DNA from 3 places in the Arthrobacter sp. NQ4 genome. Region 2 is predicted to be linked to each of the others. Evidence: predicted binding sites of a transcription regulator. Region 2 holds the regulator's gene; each other region holds the start of a gene.

Region 1 (6,343 bases), on a different contig from region 2:
TGCCGGCCCAGTTCCCCGCCGCCGCGGATGTGGGCGATCACGAACACCACGCCGCGGTCCAGCAGCGACAGCCGTGCGATGCCGAAGCCTGGATCCATGCTCATCTCGTAGGAGCCGTACCCGTACACCAGGCCCGCCGCCGTCGAATCCTGCTTGACGGACTTGTGCCGCAGCACCGACAGCGGGATCCGCGTGCCGTCGCCGGCAGTGGCCCACTCCCGGGTGGCCACGTAGTCGCTGCCGTCGTAACCACCCAGCACCGGGCTTTCCTTGCGCAGCAGCAGCTCGCCGGCCGGCTGCTCCGGCGTGGGAAGCACGAAGTCGTAGATGCGCGACGGCGTGAAGTAGGACGTGTAGCCCAGCCGGATCACGGGGGCTTCGTAGTCCGAGCCGCCGACGCCCGCAGTGTAGAGCTCCTCGTCGAAGGCCGGTTCCACCGGTGCCTGCTGGGCGGGGGTGCCCAGGCCGGGCAGCCCCATCACCTGGACGCGTTCGATGGTGTCCTTGCGGATAGACACGATCAGGTGCGTGGCGGTGACGCCCGCGCCGTTGACGCGGACGTCATCGGAATGCCCGACGACGGTCCGCCAGGTCTGCTCCGAGAGCGGCTTTTCCAGCTCGGCGGGGTCAGCCAGGGAGACCATGGAGTTGATGGCGCCGCGGTTGTGCGTGAGCAGGATCTTTTCCTGCCCGTCGAGCAGGAAGGGCTCGGCCTCGTACAGGACGCGTTCGTTGCGCGAAATGACAGTGGTGACGGCGGCAGTGGGATCGTCGAAACGCAGCAGCCGGGTTTCGCTGTACTCCGAGCAGCCGATGCCCAGCACCAGGTAGCGCCGGTCCGCGGACAGCTCGAAGCCCAGCCACATGGCGGCGTCGTCCTCCTGGTACACCACCACGTCGTCGGACACCGGGGTGCCCAGGACGTGCGCCTTCACCTGGTAGGGGCGCCAGGACTCGTCCACCACGGTGTAGAACAGGCGGGTGCCGTCCGGGGAGAAGGCAACCCCGTAGAAGATGTTCTCGATGACATCCGGCAGCAGTTCGCCGGTGCGGAGGTCCTTGATCCGTAAGGTGAACCGCTCATCGCCGGAGTTGTCCACCGCGTAGGCGTACAGGTTGCCGTCAATGGTGACGGCGGTACCGCCCACGGAGAAGAACGGCTTGCCCTCGGCCTCCACGTTGCCATCGAGGAGGATCTCTTCGCCGGGAATCCCTACCCCTGCCTCCACTGCCGGCGGAGTCCAGTCGGCCACTTTGCCTCCGGTGTCCTGCGCCTTCACCCGGCAGTGGATGCCGTACTCCTTGCCCTCCGCGGAACGGCTGAAGTACCACCAGCCGTCCTTGCGGTGCGGGACGGACAGGTCGGTTTCCTGGGTGCGGCCCTTGATCTCCTGGAAGATGGCCTCGCGGAGCGGTTCCTGGTGCGCCGTGACGGCTTCCTGGTAGGCGTTTTCGGCCCGGAGATGCTCCACTACCTCCGGCGACTCCTTGTCCCGCAGCCACTCGTAGTTGTCCACGAACGTCTCCCCGTGGTGGGTGCGCTCGGTGGGGATCTTCTTGGCAACCGGGGGCGCCGGGATCGCAGTACCGGTGGAATCCTGCAGGGAAGTGGAGGTCATGGATTCAATATATAGACCCCCTCCGGCAACCCCGCAGGGCGTTCGCTACCGGGGGAGCCGAAAGGGGCGAAAGACTCTGGGTGCCTGCCCCGCGGCCCGGCAGGCTGGAAGGGCGTTGCGAGGACAGGAGGCACCATGACCGTGGAATCCGGACCCGCTCCCCGGGCCCAGGCATGGCTGGCGGTGGCCCGCTGCGTGGCGGCGTCCTGTGCCATGCTGGTCCGCCGGCAGGTCCATCTTCCGAAACACAATGTTGGCAGGGTGCTGCGGTTCGCCGACGGAAGCACCGCGCGGGTCTACCGGGAGACCGCCGTCGACCGCCGGCCCGCCGAGCCCTGCGTCCTGGTGGTGGCCTTCACCCTCCGGCTGGTCCGCGGCAGGGCGCACCGCCTGTTCGAGGCGGAGAGCCTGATGAACACCCCGCTCTTTGTGGGGTTCCCGGGGTTTGTCTCCAAGCTTTGGTGCGCCCACGACACCTTCGGCGCCTACCGCGGGCTGTACGAATGGGACGGTCCCGAACGCGCCCGCAAGTACGCCGCAGCCCTGTGGCGCGTCCTGGAACTGGTCAGCGTCCCCGGGTCCATCAGCTACAAGGTGCTTCCCGGACTGCGCCGCGACGACGTGCTCGCCAATCCCGCCGCGATGCCGGCCGCTGCCCAGGCGGACCACGCCTGGTGGCGGCTCCTCAACCCCAACTAACATCCGCCGCCCATGCCACCCGGTCAAGGTACGACGGCGGACAGCGACGTCCTGGTGGTGGGCGCTGGTCCCGCCGGACTCACCACTGCCCTCCAGGCCCACGCCCACGGCGCAACAGTGCGGGTGGTGGACCGGCGCGCGAACAGGGCGCGTCCGTCCCGCGCCATGATGCTGCACGCCAGGGCGCTCGAGGGCCTGCGCCCGCTGGGGGTGACCGATGAGCTGCTCAACCGCGCCGACACCACTCCCGAGGCACGCATCCACCTGGGCCGGCACGTTGTCGAAGCCCGGCTGGGCCATGCGGACCTCCCGGACACGGCCTTCCCACACCTCACCCTGGTCCGGCAGGCCGACGTCGAGGACGTCCTCTGCCAGGCGCTTCAGGCCCGGGGGATCCACGTGGACTGGGGCGTGGAGTTCCACGGGTTCGAGCGGGAGCCAGCCCTGGCGTCCACGCAAAGCCTGGTGCGCGCGGAGCTGCAACCCGCCGGCGGCCTGGGGCGCAACCTGGCGGAGCACCACGTGTCCCGGTTCCTGGCCGGCTGCGACGGGCAGTCCAGCACTGTCCGGGGCCTGACCGGTGCGCAGTGGCGCGGGGGCCCGTACGGGGTGGAAGCGGTCATGGCCGACCTTGAACTTGATGGCTCCCTCGACGAGGGGTTGCTGCACGTGGCCGTCGGCGCCGCCGGGCTGGTCTTCCTGTTCGCGCTGGGCGAAGGTGCCACCTGGCGAATGCTGGCAACCCGTCCGGCAGCCCCGGCGCCGGGAGCCCGGTTCGGCCAGCTGGGTCCGCCCGTTTCCGCAGAGGAGGTGGCCCGGCTGGTGGGGGAATCGGGACTGGGTGGATCCGGCCTGGGTGCTGCGGTCAGGGAGGTGCGCTGGTCGGCGCAGATTCCGCTGCAGCACCGGATTGCCAGCACCTTCGGCGCCAGTCCTGTCTTCCTGGCCGGTGATTCCGCGCACGCCCACTCACCCGCCGGCGGCCAGGGCATGAACAACGGCATCCTGGATGCCCTCAACCTCGGCTGGAAGCTGGGCTTCGCCTCGTCCGCAGGTACGCCGCTCCCGGAACTGCTGGACAGCTACGGGCAGGAGCGGCGGCTGGCGGCCCGGCGCGTACTGGCGCTGACGCACGTGATCTTCTTCGGCGAAGCCTCGCCGCATCCGGTGGCCCGGCTGGTCCGGAGCGCCCTGCCCGTCTTCGCGCCGGTGCTGCCGCTGCTGCTGCGCCGGCGGTGGCTCACTTCCAAGGGCATCAGGTTGCTGGCCCAGCCGTTCGTGAACTACCGCGGCAGTGCGATATCACGAGACCGTATGCCCGGGGCCGGCGGATGGCCGAGGCCTGGGGAGCGGCTGCCGGACGGGCCCGCTTCCGTGGGCGGACGGGTGGCCCGTCTTCACGACCTGACCGCGGTGCCGGGCATCCACCTGTTGTTCGAGCGCGACGCCGCGCCGGGCACACTGGGTGCCGGGCCCGCTTTCCCTGCGGGTCCCGGTTCGCCACTGGTCCACGTCCACCGGCTCACCAGCCACCCTGGGCGGGGCGTGGTGGCGGTCCGCCCGGACGGGTACGTCGGCTACCGCTGCGGTGAGGCCGACCCTGGCGAGCTTGGGTCGTGGCTGCGGCTGGTGGGTGCCGCGGACTGAAGGCTGCACACGGTGGCAACCACCCGCCGTCGTGTTGCTCCATCACTTATGGCTCCCAAAACCGGTGTTTAGGAACCCACAACTGATGGAGCAAGGGGGGAGGGGAAGGGTGGTTGCGGGGGGACGGCAAGCGTAGTCTGGTCAGTCCAAGGCAGGTCCGCCCTATGCGTGATTTGCCAGTATGATCCGCCCAGTGTGAGAGGGGAAGTTCCATGACCATCCCGCCAGTGCACGAACCAGAGCCGTTTCCGCCCGAACCTGGCCCGGAGCCCACGTCCCCGGACCCCACCCAGCCGCGCCCGCCCGGCCCGCCGTCCCCGAACCCGTTCCCCGCACCACCGTCACCGGGGCCGCTGCCCGTCCCGGACCCGGGCCCCGCTCCGCTCCGTCCGGACCCCACCAGGGACTGACCGCAAACCTTGGAAGGGGGCTTCCGCCGGCTGCGTATGCGCAGGTGGAAGGCCCCTTTTCCGTGCCTGGGCAAGGGCCGGAAAACCACCGGAATCCGCTGCCGCAAACTCTTGCAGACTTACTCCTCCAGTGCTAAAAAATCTATATCAGCCACTACAGATCGGCTGATACGGAAACTGTGTTGGACCATCTCTTACGAGGAGGGAAGCCATGTTGATGCGAACCGATCCGTTCCGCGAGCTGGACAGGCTGGCCCAGCAGGTCCTCGGCACGGCTGCACGCCCGGCGGCGATGCCGATGGATGCATGGCGCGAGGACCAGGAATTCGTCGTGGCCTTCGATTTGCCCGGTGTTTCGGTGGACTCGGTGGACCTGGATGTTGAACGGAATGTCCTGACGGTGCGGGCCGAACGCCCGGACCCGGCGGGCAAGGACATCGAGCTGGTCGCCTCTGAACGGCCGCGCGGCGTCTTCAGCCGCCAACTGATCCTGGGCGACACCCTGGACACCGAACATGTCAAGGCCAGCTACGACGCAGGTGTCCTGACGCTGCGCATCCCGGTCGCCGAAAAGGCCAAGCCGCGCAAGATCGAGATCGAAACGAAGGGGGCAAAGCAGGAAATCGCCGCTTAGTTCACACAGGACCGGGAGGCGGGCTCATCTGTTGACTGCCTTTTTGGGGCGAATCGCCATTCTGTGCACGCCACAGCGCCAGACAGCGCACCGGCAGCGTAGGCCTTAACCTCCCGCTACGGTGGCCCCCGGCTTCGGCCGGGGGCCATCCACGCGTCCGGGGACTTGCGTCAGACGCTGAGCTCCAGCATCAGGGCGGGCAGTTCATCGGCGAGTTCGCGGGCCAGGAATCCCAGCGGCCCCAGCCTGCTGGCCAGCCGGTCCGCTGCCGCCGCGTGCAGGTGGGTACCCCAGCAGGCCGCCTGGGCGCCGGTGGTTCCGCGGGCCCGGAGCCCGGCAATCGCCCCTGCCAGGACGTCGCCGCTGCCGGAGGTCCCCAGGCCGCCGTAGCCTGTGGTGATCTTCCAGAGTTCGGGTTCGTCCGGGTCCGGGCCGGGCGGCCGGGCGATCAGTCCCTGGCAGCTGACCACGGCGCCGTACCGGGCGGAGATCTCGGCGAGGTCCTTTTCGAGGTCCGCCACGTCCCGTCCCAGCAGGATGCTGGCTTCGGTGGGGTTCGGGGTGAGGATCAGCCGGCCGCGCCAGGGGTCCAGCTGATCCTCGAGCTGCACCAGGGCGCCCAGTGCGTAGGCATCGAGGACGACGGCGGGCCGTTCCGTGCCGTCCGGATCGGAGGCTCCGTCACGGCCTGCCTCGCGTTCCAGCAGCGCCTCGAGCAGTTCGCCGGCGAGGTCGGGGTCGTCCAGCCCGGGCCCGACCAGCAGGGTGTCCGCCCGGTCCAGGTAGGAGGCTATCGGCGCCAGCTCCGGCTTGACGGATCCCCCCGGAGTTTCCGGCAGGCCAATGGCGCCGCACTCCGGCAAGGCAACCCCCAGCTGCACGGCCACCGATTCCGCCACCGCCAGTGTGAGCTTCCCGGCCCCCGCGCGCAGGGCCGAAACCCCGGCCAGCAGCGCAGCACCGGGAGTGGCCCGGGCGCCGCCCACCACCAGCACGGACCCGCGAGAGTACTTGTCCGCGCCCGGCGCCGGCAGCGGCCATTCGCGCAGGAGTGACGGCGCTACCAGTGTGGCGCCGGAGGAGTCACCGCGGCCGGACACTGGTGTCTCCCGCGTGCTCGGTGACAGTGACGCCCTGCTCCGCCAGGTGGTCGGCCACGTTGAAGCTTTCCAGCGTCCACGGGCCCACCCCTGAGGGCCGGACGAACCGGGTGATCGAGGCGTTAAGGATGGCTTCCGTGGCCGCGAGGTCCAGCAGTTCCTTTTCGCTGAGTCCTTCGAGGACATACCGGAACAGCATGATCACGGCGTCGTGGCACACCAGCATCACCCGGT
Region 2 (6,343 bases):
GAACCTGCCGGCAGCGTAAAGATCACCGGGCGCAGCACGTCGCCGGGAGCAAAGCTCCGCTGGCAGATCCTGCAGTCCGGGGACGGCGGCAGCAAGGCCCCGTTCCTGACCGGTGAAACCACGGCCGGCGCCGGGCAGGGGCAGGCGGGCGTCTTTACGCTGGCACTGACCTTGCCGGCCGGCGACTATGAGCTCCGGGTGGCGCAGGCAGGGTCCGGCGGGGAGCCGGACCGCAACGAGGACACCAGGTCCTTCAAGGTCAGGTAGCCGTCCACCGGCCAAGGATGTCGCTTGCAAGCACGACGGCGGCAGGCCCGGCCGTGGAGGACCGCAGGACGTGGTGCCCCAACAGGGCGGTCACAGCGCCTTTGTCGCAGAGTTTCGTTACTTCCCGCGGGCTGATTCCGCCCTCCGGGCCGACGATCAGCAGGACTTCCCGGATTCCGTCGTGCCCACTCCCCTGCCACGCTTCCAGGACGGTGCGCAGCGGACGCACGGCATCTTCGTGGAGGATGACGGCCAGGTCTGCACCCTCCACGGCGGCGGAAAGCCCGGCAGTATCGACGGCGGCCCGGACCTCGGGGATCCAGGCGCGCCGCGCCTGCTTGGCGGCGGCGGCCACGGTGGACTCCCACTTGGCGTGGGCGCGGGCGGCCCTGTCACCTTTCCAGCGCACAATGGACCGCTCCGACTGCCAGGGTATGACAGCATCGATGCCCAGCTCGGTGGCCGTTTCAATGGCCAGTTCGTCGCGGTCGCCCTTGGCCAGGGCCTGAACCAGCACCAGACGGACGTCCGGCCTGTCTTCCATTGCCAGTGCGCCGCACTCCACTTCAAGTCCCGTGGGCGCGGCGGAGGAGACCGTGCCGCTCATGCGCGCGCCGGCGCCGTCGACAATGTCCACCGCCTCGCCCGGAGACAGGCGTTTGACGGTGACTGCATGCCGGGCCTCCGCCCCTTCGAGGACAAAGAGCTGGCCGGGCACCATGCCCGCCAGTGAACCGGCGGAGGTGAAGAAGACGGGGTTGCTCACCGCTACAGGTTACCGAGCCGGTCCCGGAGCTTGGCGAACATGCCGCCGCTGGCGGCGAGCTTGCCCTCGGTGATCTGTTCGCCGCGGAGCTTGGCGAGCTGCCGGAGGAGGTCCTCCTGTGCCGGGTCGAGCTTGGCCGGAGTGTCCACCTGGAGGTGGACCTTCAGGTCCCCGCGGCCGTATCCCCGCAGGTGCGTGACACCCAGGCCACGCAGGGTGATGATCTCGCCGGACTGTGTTCCGGGCTTGACGTCGATGTCCTGGGTACCGTCGAACGTTTCCAGGCTGACGTCCGTGCCCAGTGCAGCCGCCGTCATGGGGATGTGCAGGGTGGCGTGGAGGTCATCGCCTTCCCGCACGTAGGTGGCGTCATTGTTGACGCGGATTTCCACATACAGGTCACCGGTCGGTCCGCCTGCAGGTCCGGCTTCGCCCTGCCCGGCGAGCTGGATCCGGGTTCCGGTGGCCACACCGGCGGGAACCTTGATGGTCAGCGACCGCCGGCTGCGGATACGGCCCTGGCCGCTGCACTCGTTGCAGGGATCCTTGATGACCGTGCCGAAACCTTCGCAGGTGCCGCAGGGGGCGGCCGTCATGACCTGGCCCAGGATGGAACGCACGGCCCGCTGGACCTGGCCGCTGCCGCCGCAGATGTCGCAGCGCTCGGGGTGGGTGCCGGGCCGGCAGCAGGATCCGTCACAGGTGGGGCAGACCACGGCAGTATCCACTTCGAGCTTCTTGTTCACGCCGAACACGGCGTCGCGGAGGTCGATCCGGACGCTGATGAGGGCGTCCTGGCCGCGGCGGACGCGGGAAGCCGGGCCGGAGGTGCCACCGGCGCCGAAGAAGGTGTCGAAGATGTCCTGGAAAGCAAAGCCCTGGCCCGCGTAACCGGCACCGCCGAAGCCGTTGTCCGTGCCGTTCTCGTTGCCTGTGGTGTCGTAGATCCTCCGCTTTTGGGGGTCGGAAAGGACCTCGTAGGCGTGAGTTACTGCCTTGAAGCGTTCTGAAGCGTCCGCACCGGGGTTTACATCCGGGTGAAGGGTGCGGGCCAGTTTGCGGTAGGCCTTTTTGATCTCTTCGCCCGTAGCTTCGGGTGAGACTCCAAGGACGTCATAGTGGCTGCTCAAAGTTCGTATCTCTTCCTTGTTGTACTGCGTTCAGTTTGGGCGGCCCCGCTCTGTGTTCCGGTCCGGAAAAGGCTCCGGCGGCGAAGAGTCAGGGCCCCAAAATCCTGGAAAGGTAGCGGGCCACAGCCCTGACGGCGGCCATGGTGGTGGGATAGTCCATCCTGGTTGGGCCGAGGATCCCTACCTTCGCGGCGCTGTCCGGGCCGTAGCCGGTGGCCACGACGGAGGCTTCGGCAAGGCCGTCATAAGGGTTTTCCCTTCCGATACTGACGGCGACTCCGCGGTGGTCCTGGGCCATTTCGCTCAACAGCCGCAGCATCACCACCTGTTCCTCCAGTGCCTCGAGCACGGGGCCGATGCTGAGGGGGAAGTCCACGTTGGACCTGGCCAGGTTCGCTGTCCCGGCCATGACCATCCGGTCCTCCCTGGTGTTTTGCGCCAGCCCCTCGAGGCCAAGTGCCAGGGCGTGCGCGGCCTGGCACTGGCCGTGCGCGGTGCCGGCCACGACGGCGGGGAGCGCCTTGGCCAGCTGGCTGAGCGGAGTTCCGGCGAGTGCGGCAAGGAAGCGGGTACGGAGCGCGGCCAGGGCGTCGTCGCCAAGGTCCTGGCCGACGTCGATGACCCGCTGCTCCACCTTGCCGCTGTTGGCAATCAGCACCACCAGCACCTTACGGGGGGCCAGGAGCACGAACTCGATGTGGCGCACCAGTGCCTTGCTGAGGTGCGGATACTGGACCACAGCCACCTGGTTGGTCAGCTGCGACAGCAGCCGGACGGTGCGGTCCAGGACGTCGTCGAGGTCGTCTGCGCCTTCCAGGAGGGACTGGATGGCCCGGCGCTCCGCTGCCGACAGGGGCTTGACGGCCGAGATCTGGTCGACAAAGAGCCGGTAGCCCTTGTCCGTGGGAATCCGGCCTGCACTGGTGTGCGGGGCCGTGATCAATCCCTCGTCTTCAAGGGCCGCCATGTCATTGCGGATGGTTGCACTCGAAACGCCAAGATGATGCCGTTCGACCAATGCCTTTGACCCGACCGGTTCGCGGGAGTGGACGTAGTCCTCCACGATGGCCCGCAGCACTTCCAGTTTGCGTGGCTCGCTCACTCTCCACCTCCATCCATGGTCCGGGGCGCATGCCCCGCCAGGCGCCACCACTGTTAGCACTCGACATGCCTAAGTGCTAACAGTCTATTATGCCTCGGCCCGTTGTTAGCATTGGTACCGCTCCGGGCGAAATTCCGGTGCGGAGGACCTAGCGCTAGGCGGATTGAATCCATGGATTACCAAAACTGGGGGCCCCGCGGCATTTCCGCCCCGGCCAAGGCGGAATTGCCCGAGGTGCCGGTGGAGCGGGGCATGGTGCTCGAGGATGTCCAGTCGGGCTGGGTAGGCGCCGTCACCCGGGTGGAAAAGTCCGGCGGCATGCACGTCGTGGCGCTGGAGGACCGCCGAGGGAAGTCCCGGTCCTTCAAGCTCGGCTTCGGTTTCCTCCTTGAGGGCCGCCCCATCCGGCTGATGCCTCCCGCCGCCCGGCCGGCAGCCTCCGGCCCCGCCGCCGGCAGGACAGCCTCAGGCTCCGTCCGGGTCGCCGGCCAGCGGGCCCAGGTCGCCAAGGCAAGCCGAATCTGGGTGGAAGGCAAGCACGACGCCGAACTGGTGGAAAAGGTCTGGGGAGACGACCTTCGGGTGGAAGGCATCGTCGTCGAACCCCTGCACGGCATTGACGACCTCACCGCTGCAGTTGCCGCCTTCAAACCGGGGCCGGGCCGTCGCCTCGGCGTGCTCGTTGACCACCTCGTCCCTGACTCCAAAGAGTCCCGGATAGCCGACGCCGTCATGGCATCCCCCGGCGCGGCCGGAAATGTCCTGATCGTGGGCCATCCCTATGTGGACGTCTGGCAGGCAATCCGGCCCGCGGTCCTCGGGATCGACAAATGGCCTGCCGTGCCGCGCGGACAGGATTGGAAGACCGGAATCCTGAAGGCCTTTGGCTGGCCGCACGCCACCAAGGAGGACATCGGGCTGGGGTGGCAGAAACTGCTGGGCGCGGTCCGTACCTATGCGGACCTGGAAGCGTCGCTGCTGGGGCGGGTTGAGGAAGTCATCGACTTCCTCACCGTCCCCTGAAGGCCGGGCCCCGGCCCGGGAGCCAGTATTCTTGGTAGTGCAGCGCCTTTTCCGAAGGCCGCTGCACACCGCGCCCGTACATGAAGTCAGCACCACTTGCACCTCCGAAGGAACAGACTGTGGCAGAAAACGCACGTGATCACAGGGACGGCCAGGGCCGTTCCGAGTACCATGGCGTCCCCGCCAATGCGCTGCCGCTCACGGCCAGCGAAGACCGCCAATGGGCCACGCTCGCGCATTTCGGCGGGATACTGGGGTGCGTCCCCTCGCTGCTGATCTACCTGATCTTCCGTGACCGCGGCCCGTTCACCGCGCAGGAATCCAAAGAAGCGCTGAACTTCAGCCTGCCGCCCACCATCGCCGCCGTGCTGGCCAACATCCTGGTGTTCATCCCTTATGTGGGAAACATCTTCGCGGTCATCGCCACCCTGATCTGGGTGGCGCTCACCTGCTTCTCCGTGGCAGCAGGGATCCACGTCAACAAGGGCCAGCCGCACCGCTACCAGTACAACCTGCGCTGGATTAAGTAGCCGCGCCTCCCCGCGGGGCCACCGGCCCCGCGGTACGGGCCCGACGGACGTGGGTACAGTCAGTCGGGCAGGATACGGCGGACTACCGCGTCCGCCAGGAGCCTGCCCTTGAGCGTGAGGACCAGGCGGCCCTGGAAGGCAGCGGCAGGTTCCACCAGGCCGTCCGCAATCAGGCCGGCTATTTGGTGCCGTCCGGCTGCGCTTAGAGTGGAGACTTCAAGCCCTAACTGCAGGCGCGCCTCCAGCATCACCCGCTCCAGGTTCCTGGTGTCGGCATCCAGGGTCTCCCTGCCCGCCGCAGGCGACAGGCCCTGGGACAGGCGGTTCGCGTAAGCGGACGGGTGCTTCACGTTCCACCAGCGCACCCCGCCCACGTGGGAGTGCGCGCCGGGGCCGATGCCCCACCAGTCGTCGCCACGCCAGTAGGCCAGGTTGTGGCGGCACGCGTGCTCCGGGCTCCGCGCCCAGTTGCTGACCTCATACCAGCCGAGCCCGGCTTCGGTGATGAGCTGGTCGGCGAGTTCGTACTTGTCGGCGTGGTCGTCGTCGTCAATTCCCGGCACCTCGCCGCGGCGCATCTGCGCGGCCAGCTTGGTCCCGTCCTCGACAATCAGGGCGTAGGCGCTGATGTGGTCCGGCTGGTAGGAGAGGGCAGTCTCCAGGGAGTGGCGCCAGTCCGCCAGCGACTCCCCCGGCGTGCCGTAAATCAGGTCCAGGCTGACATCCAGCCCGGCCTCCCGCGCCCACTGCACCACCTGCGGAACGCGGCTGGGCGTGTGGGTGCGGTCCAGGACCTTGAGCACATGCGGAACGGCGGACTGCATGCCGAAAGAAATCCTGGTGAAGCCCGCCTCCTTGAGGACGGCGAGGGATTCGGGGGTGACCGAATCGGGGTTGGCTTCGGTGGTGACCTCGGCTCCGTCCTCGATGCCCCACTGGTCAATGGCAGCGCGAAGGATCAGGGCGAGGTCATCTGCCGGCAGCAGGGTGGGCGTGCCGCCGCCGAAAAAGACAGTGCCGAGCTTCCGCTCCGGCAGCCCTGACCGTGCCATCACGGTGCCGGCCAGGGACACTTCCGACACGGCGGTTTGGGCGTAGGCATCCTGTGACGCGCCGCCGCCCAGTTCCGTGGCGGTGTAGGTGTTGAAATCGCAGTACCCGCAGCGCACGGCGCAGAACGGGATGTGGACGTACAGGCCAAAGGCCCGGGCCGCCGCACCGTCTGCTGCCTGCGCAGGCAGCAGACCGTCCGACGGCGCCGGGTCGCCGAGGGGAAGAACGCTGGGCATCAGCGGGTCCCCTGCTGCGCAGTGGTCACTTCTTCTTGGCCTTGTCCTTTGATTCGTCGGTGGTGAGGGCCGCAATGAACGCTTCCTGCGGCACCTCCACCGTTCCCACCATCTTCATGCGCTTCTTGCCTTCTTTTTGCTTTTCCAGCAGCTTGCGCTTTCGTGAGATGTCACCGCCGTAGCACTTGGCCAGCACGTCCTTGCGGATGGCCCGGATGCTTTCGCGGGCGATGATC
Region 3 (6,343 bases), on a different contig from region 2:
CGATGCAGGCGGCGACGGCGGGCAGGGCCGCCTCGTCACCGGCAAAGAGGTACCAGTCGGCCTCGGGGTTGGGGTTGTACGCGCCGCCGGGGCCGGTAAAGATCAACGGCTCACCCGGCTGGGCGTTGGCCGCCCACGGACCGGCGAACCCTTCATCGCCGTGGACCACGAAGTCGATGGCCAGCTCCCGGGCCCCGGGATCCACCCAGCGCAGCGTATAGGTGCGGGTGAACGGCCACTGCTCACGCGGCATGGTTTCCCGCACCGTCCAGAGATCCAGCGGGGAGGGGTACTCCACGCCGGGCTGTGGAAAGACGATCTTCACGTAACGGTCAACGAACCCGTTGTTGACGAAATCGCCGAAGCCCTCTCCGCCGGCCACGATCCGGACCATGTGCGGGGAGAGCTGTTCCTTCCGCAGCACGGTGAGGTTGACCTGCGGACGGCTCTTCTTGGTTGCGCTGGTGGCGGCGGGGACAGTGCTCATAAGGCAAGCCTAGCTAGGGCAGCGGCGGGAGTTCCCAGGTTACGTCCCGCGCACCCTGTTCCCGGAGCAGCTGGTTTACGCGGCTGAACGGCCTGGAACCAAAGAACCCGCGGGAAGCGGACAGCGGACTGGGGTGCGGGCTGGTGACCGCAGGGGCCCCGCCCAGGAGCGGCCGGACGCCCTCAGCCTCCTTGCCCCACAACACCGCCACCAGCGGCATCCCTGACCTGTCCGGGGACTTGCGGGCGGCCAGTGCGGTGACTGCCGCCGTCGTAATTTCCTCCCAGCCCTTGCCCCGGTGGGAGCCCGCCGCGCCGGCCCGGACGGTGAGCACCCGGTTCAGGAGCAGCACCCCCTGCTCCGTCCACGCGGACAAATCCCCATGGACGCGCGGGGGAATACCAAGGTCCGATTCCAGCTCCCGGTAAATGTTGACCAGGCTGCGGGGGAGGGGGCGGACGTGCGGGTCAACCGAAAACGACAGGCCGACGGCGTGTCCCGGCGTGGGGTAGGGGTCCTGCCCCACGATGAGGACCTTCACGTCCGCGAAGGGCTGGCGGAAGGCGCGCAGGACGTTCGACGGCGGCGGCAGGAGCTGGTGCCCGGCCGCCTCTTCGTCTGCGAGGAACGCCAGGACCTTCCGGAGCTGGGCTTCGACGCCCTGCAGCGCCGCGGCCCAGTCCGGAGCCATCAGCTCTGCCAGTGGCAGCTGCGCCAGATCGGCGAAGCCGGCGGCGTCCGCAGGGTCCTGCTGCAGCTCGAAGAGGGCGTCCGATTCAACCATCGTTCCATTGTTGCAGGGACGGAGCAGGGCCGGCCGGGAACATCCAGCCGGGCGGGCGTAAATGACACCCTTGTTATTCGGCGGCTAGCATAGGGGTAAGACATTGACCCTTACCAGCGAAGGAGTGCGCCGTGGCGGAACCGGCCCGGGAACACCTGCCGGAGCAGGATCCAGGGAACTCCCTCCTGGCGGATTTCACCCTTCGTGAGTCCTCCCTGTCCGAGCGTGAACAACAGATGCTGGCGCTGGAACGGCAGTGGTGGAAGTACGCGGGAGCCAAGGAGCAGGCCATCCGTGACCTGTTTGACCTCTCCGCCACCCATTACTACCAGCTCCTGAACGCATTAATTGACCGCGAGGATGCGCTGGCCCACGATCCCATGCTGGTCAAGAGATTGCGTAGACTACGTACGTCGCGCCACCGTGCACGTACTGCCCGGCGCCTGGGATCCGACGCTTAAGACGCCCCAGGCCGGGACAACAGCCGCAATCAACAAGGATGTCCTTCCACCATGACCAGATACGCCCGCGATGAATTCGACAAAGTCCCGGAGGCTGCGTCGCGACAAGGTGTCCACCGGACGGCCTCGGCCCCGTCCCGCGTGCGGCTGTGGCCCATCCTGGCGATGGGAGTGGCGGCCCTGGCCATAGGGTTGGTGTCCTTCCTGATCCTTCCCAAACTTGGCTTCAACACTACCGCCAGCCAGGCCTCGGCCAGCGTGGAGTCAGCTCCGCTGGCCGGCACCGGCACAGCCCCTTCGGCCACGCCTTCCGCTTCCGCGCCCGTGGCTTCCACGGTGCCCTCCGCTTCTTCCGAGCCAACCCAGGACGCCGGCCCCGCTCCGGAGTCCACGGCCCCTGCCAGCCAGCAGGCCGTCGTCGACAGGACCCAGGCCGTTGCCATCTACAATGCCGCCGGTACGGCGGGGCTGGCCAGCCGGGTAGGCGGAACCGTCCAGGGTGACGGTTGGCGGCTCGGCCAGGTTGGCAACTGGTCCGGAGCCCCGCAAAAGTCCTCCGTGATTTTCTACGCGGGCCCCCAGCATCTGGCCAGCGCCCAGGCGCTTTCCAGTCTGCTGAACATCCCCACTGTGGTGGACAGTACCGAATTCCAGTCGCCGCTCGTTGTGGTCCTGGGCCCGGGTTACCGGTAGCCGCACGCCGTCCAGTAACGCCGGTCCGGTCTCCACCTGGCCCCAAACGGAAAGAGTTGTTCATCATGGCACTGGGAACCGTGAAATGGTTCAACGCTGAAAAGGGATACGGCTTCATCACCGTTGACGGCTCCGGTGATGACATTTTTGTCCACTGGTCCGCAATCCAGGGGGAGGGGTACCGTGCCCTGGCCGAGGGGCAGCGGGTGCAGCTCGATGTGGGCGAGGGTGAAAAGGGTCCGCAGGCGGAAAACGTCCGGCCGGCCCAGTGATGCCTGCTCTGCGGCGGGATGGCCGCGTCCGGGCGGCCCTCGCCCTGTCCGCGGCAGCAGTTCTTTCGATGACGGCATGCGCCGGTACCGGCGGCAACGCCAGGGTGGAAACGGCGGAGGCCTCCGGCGACGGCGTGCTGCGGGTGGGGATGATCCTGGACAATGCCGGTGACAATGCCTTCCTTAACGCTCCCCAGCTGGCTGCCGCCAAGCTCGCCGTCCAGGACATCAACGCCGCCGGCGGACACAAAGGCCGGCCGGTGGAGCTCCTCCCGGTGCACCCGGACCAGGACCCGGGAAAGCAGGCGAAGGACCTCGCCGCCGCCAAAGCGGATGTGGTGATCGGACCCACCGATTCCAGCCATGCGGCCGCCGCGGTGGACGTTCTGTCCCACGCGCGCATACCGGTCATCTCGCCGGCCAACACCGCCGCAGGCCTGTCAGGGCTCGCCAGCGGAGGCTACTATTTCCGCACCGCCGCAGCCGACGTCGCCCAGGGCCCCGTGCTGGCAAAACTCGCCAAGGACTCCGGGGCGGCCACCATCACTGTGCTGTACCAGGAGGGCTCCTACGGCAAGGACCTCTCCGCTGCCGTCACGGACGCTGCGACAAAGTCCGGACTCACGGTCCTGCCCGGGGCCGGCTTCAAGGACGGTGCCGCCGCCGAAGCCGCGCGCTCCACCGCAAAGGCCAAGCCTGACGCCGTCGTCCTGATTGCCCGCGAGGGCGCGCAGGACGCCCTGGCCGGGCTGGACAGCACCGGCCTCACCGGTTCACGGATCATCCTCAGCGACGGCGCGTTTGCCCGCTACGGCTCCAGGCTCGCCTCCGGCACCCTCGAGGGCACACGCGCCGTCGTCCCCGGACAGTTGCCCACCGCTGCCTTCCAGGCAAAACTGCTGGCGGTGGACCCTGCCCTCAAGGACGTCTCCTACGCTGCCGAAACCTACGACGCCGTCACGCTGGCGGCCCTCGCCGCAGCACGTGCCCAGGATGACGCCGGACGCTCCATTGCCGGCAACCTGATTGCCGTCTCCGGAGGGGCAGCCGGCCCCGGCGCCGGAGTGCCAACCGCCCCATGCTTGAGCTACAAGGAGTGCCTGGGCGGCCTTGCTGCCGGCCCGGACATCAACTATGACGGCGAATCCGGCCCGGTGGCCTTCGATGCCAAGGGCGACATCACCAAGGCCCTCTTCTCCGTGTACACCTTCGGACCCGACAACAACCCCACCCTGTCGGGCCGGGAGACAGCCGGACACTCCGGCTGATCGCCCTGGGCGAAGCGGCCCCGTCCTGCAGGGTGTTACGCGTCTTTTCGCTTGCACTCTCACCTGGGGAGTGCTAATTATTGACTTAGCACTCTGACGCACCGACTGCTAAAGCACCGCCTGGTTCCGGCCGGCAGCGCACGGCACCGGTCGAGGAGCGAAAGAAACACCTCACTTCAGTGAGATCCCCGCCCGGAGGCATACAGAGGCCGCCGGCAAAGGATCGTCCGTCGCGGGCACTGCAGCGAAGGTTCATTCTTAACGACTGTCCCGAAAGGACTACTGCCGTTATGGCCAAGATCATTGCATTTGATGAAGAGGCACGCCGCGGCCTTGAGCGTGGCCTGAACACCCTCGCCGACGCCGTTAAGGTCACCCTCGGCCCGCGTGGACGCAACGTCGTCCTCGAAAAGAAGTGGGGCGCCCCCACGATCACCAACGATGGTGTTTCCATCGCCAAGGAGATCGAGCTGGACGATCCCTACGAGAAGATCGGCGCAGAGCTGGTCAAGGAAGTTGCCAAGAAGACCGACGACGTTGCCGGTGACGGCACCACCACGGCAACCGTCCTGGCCCAGGCCCTGGTCAAGGAAGGCCTGCGCAACGTTGCCGCCGGCGCCGACCCGCTGTCCCTCAAGCGCGGTATCGAAAAGGCTGTTGAGGCCGTCACCGCCGAGCTGCTGAACTCCGCCAAGGAAATCGAAACCAAGGAAGAGATCGCGGCTACCGCCTCCATCTCCGCCGGTGACGACGAGATCGGTGCCCTTATCGCCGAAGCCCTGGACAAGGTGGGCAAGGAAGGCGTCATCACGGTCGAGGAGTCCAACACCTTCGGCCTGGAGCTGGAACTCACCGAAGGCATGCGCTTCGACAAGGGTTACATCTCCGCCTACTTCGTCACCGACGCTGAGCGCCAGGAAACGGTCCTCGAGGATCCGTACATCCTGATCGTCAACTCCAAGATCTCCAACGTCAAGGAACTGGTTGCTGTCCTGGAAAAGGTCATGCAGTCCAACAAGCCGCTGCTGATCATTGCCGAGGACATCGAGGGCGAGGCCCTGGCCACCCTGATCGTGAACAAGATCCGCGGCACCTTCAAGTCCGTCGCCGTCAAGGCTCCGGGCTTCGGTGACCGCCGCAAGGCCCAGCTCGCCGACATCGCCGTCCTCACCGGCGGCCAGGTCATCTCCGAGGAAGTTGGCCTCAAGCTGGAGACTGCCGGCCTGGAGCTCCTGGGCCAGGCCCGCAAGGTTGTTGTCACCAAGGACGAGACCACCATCGTCGAAGGTGCCGGCGACGCCGACCAGATCGCCGGCCGCGTGTCCCAGATCCGCGCCGAGATCGAGAACTCCGACTCCGACTACGACCGCGAGAAGCTGCAGGAGCGCCTGGCCAAGCTGGCCGGCGGCGTTGCAGTTATCAAGGCCGGAGCTGCAACCGAGGTTGAGCTCAAGGAGCGCAAGCACCGCATTGAAGACGCCGTGCGCAACGCCAAGGCTGCAGTTGAAGAAGGCATCGTCGCCGGTGGCGGCGTGGCCCTGATCCAGGCCGGTGCCAAGGCATTTGCCAACCTTCAGCTCTCCGGCGACGAAGCAACGGGCGCCAACATCGTCCGCGTTGCCATCGACGCTCCGCTGAAGCAGATCGCCTTCAACGCCGGCATGGAGCCTGGCGTAGTTGTCGACAAGGTCCGCGGCCTGCCCGCAGGCCACGGCCTGAACGCAGCAACCGGCGAGTACGTCGACCTGCTGGCTGCCGGCGTCAACGACCCCGTAAAGGTGACCCGCTCTGCTCTGCAGAACGCTGCCTCGATCGCCGGCCTGTTCCTCACCACCGAAGCAGTGGTGGCTGACAAGCCGGAGAAGGTTTCTGCCCCCGCCGGTGGCGACGACATGGGCGGCATGGGCGGCATGGGCGGCTTCTAAGCCTCCCGGCCGGGACCTGCCCCGCCAGTTACGAAAGTGCGGCCCCCTCTTCGGAGGGGGCCGCACTTTTTTGTCCCGCTGCCGGGATCTACTTCCTGGCCGAATCCAGCATCCCCTGGACTTCCTTCTTGAAGGCTTCGGCGGCAGCCTGGGGGGTCTGCCGGTCATACAGCACTTCATCCGTGTAGCGCTTGATGACATTCTGGACGCTTCCCGCACCCACAGGAGGAACCGGGGGCGCGTCCTTGATATCCGGCGCAATGTCCTTCAGGAACCCCACCACGGTGGTGTCTGCCGGCTTGAGCGAGGACGTGATGCTGGAAACGATGTCGCTGTTGGTGGGTACCCCCCTGTCCGTCATCAGGATGGCCCCGGCCTCCGGGCGGTTGGTGAGGTAGTTGATAAACTCCGCGGCTTCCTTGGGATGCTTTGAACGGGATGAGGCGGACCAGA

What was found. Region 2 encodes HrcA, which represses chaperone genes, less so after heat shock. Its sites were predicted from a motif close to TTNGCACTCGNNNNNNNCGAGTGCNAA; they were not measured.
Region 1: the regulator HrcA is predicted to act here: its motif matches at 4,486-4,512, upstream of PUN51_RS03295 (Hsp20/alpha crystallin family protein).
Region 3: the regulator HrcA is predicted to act here: its motif matches at 4,051-4,077, upstream of groL (chaperonin GroEL).

What each region holds. Positions count from the first base shown of each region.
Region 1 is NZ_JARETC010000001.1:695,887-702,229, reverse strand. It holds gene PUN51_RS03310 (S9 family peptidase) at 1-1,619, opposite strand, end outside; gene PUN51_RS03305 (hypothetical protein) at 1,755-2,318, shown strand; gene PUN51_RS03300 (FAD-dependent monooxygenase) at 2,331-3,965, shown strand; gene PUN51_RS03295 (Hsp20/alpha crystallin family protein) at 4,587-5,009, shown strand; gene PUN51_RS03290 (NAD(P)H-hydrate dehydratase) at 5,180-6,109, opposite strand; gene PUN51_RS03285 (histidine phosphatase family protein) at 6,093-6,343, opposite strand, start outside.
Region 2 is NZ_JARETC010000002.1:299,223-305,565, forward strand. It holds gene PUN51_RS05200 (GerMN domain-containing protein) at 1-267, shown strand, start outside; gene PUN51_RS05205 (16S rRNA (uracil(1498)-N(3))-methyltransferase) at 260-1,033, opposite strand; gene dnaJ (molecular chaperone DnaJ) at 1,036-2,163, opposite strand; gene hrcA (heat-inducible transcriptional repressor HrcA) at 2,252-3,265, opposite strand; gene PUN51_RS05220 (DUF3097 domain-containing protein) at 3,437-4,288, shown strand; gene PUN51_RS05225 (DUF4870 domain-containing protein) at 4,408-4,818, shown strand; gene hemW (radical SAM family heme chaperone HemW) at 4,878-6,107, opposite strand; gene lepA (translation elongation factor 4) at 6,133-6,343, opposite strand, start outside.
Region 3 is NZ_JARETC010000011.1:105,117-111,459, reverse strand. It holds gene PUN51_RS16900 (siderophore-interacting protein) at 1-487, opposite strand, end outside; gene PUN51_RS16895 (uracil-DNA glycosylase) at 501-1,271, opposite strand; gene PUN51_RS16890 (DUF3263 domain-containing protein) at 1,403-1,732, shown strand; gene PUN51_RS16885 (LytR C-terminal domain-containing protein) at 1,784-2,425, shown strand; gene PUN51_RS16880 (cold-shock protein) at 2,491-2,697, shown strand; gene PUN51_RS16875 (ABC transporter substrate-binding protein) at 2,697-3,965, shown strand; gene groL (chaperonin GroEL) at 4,256-5,890, shown strand; gene PUN51_RS16865 (ABC transporter substrate-binding protein) at 5,979-6,343, opposite strand, start outside.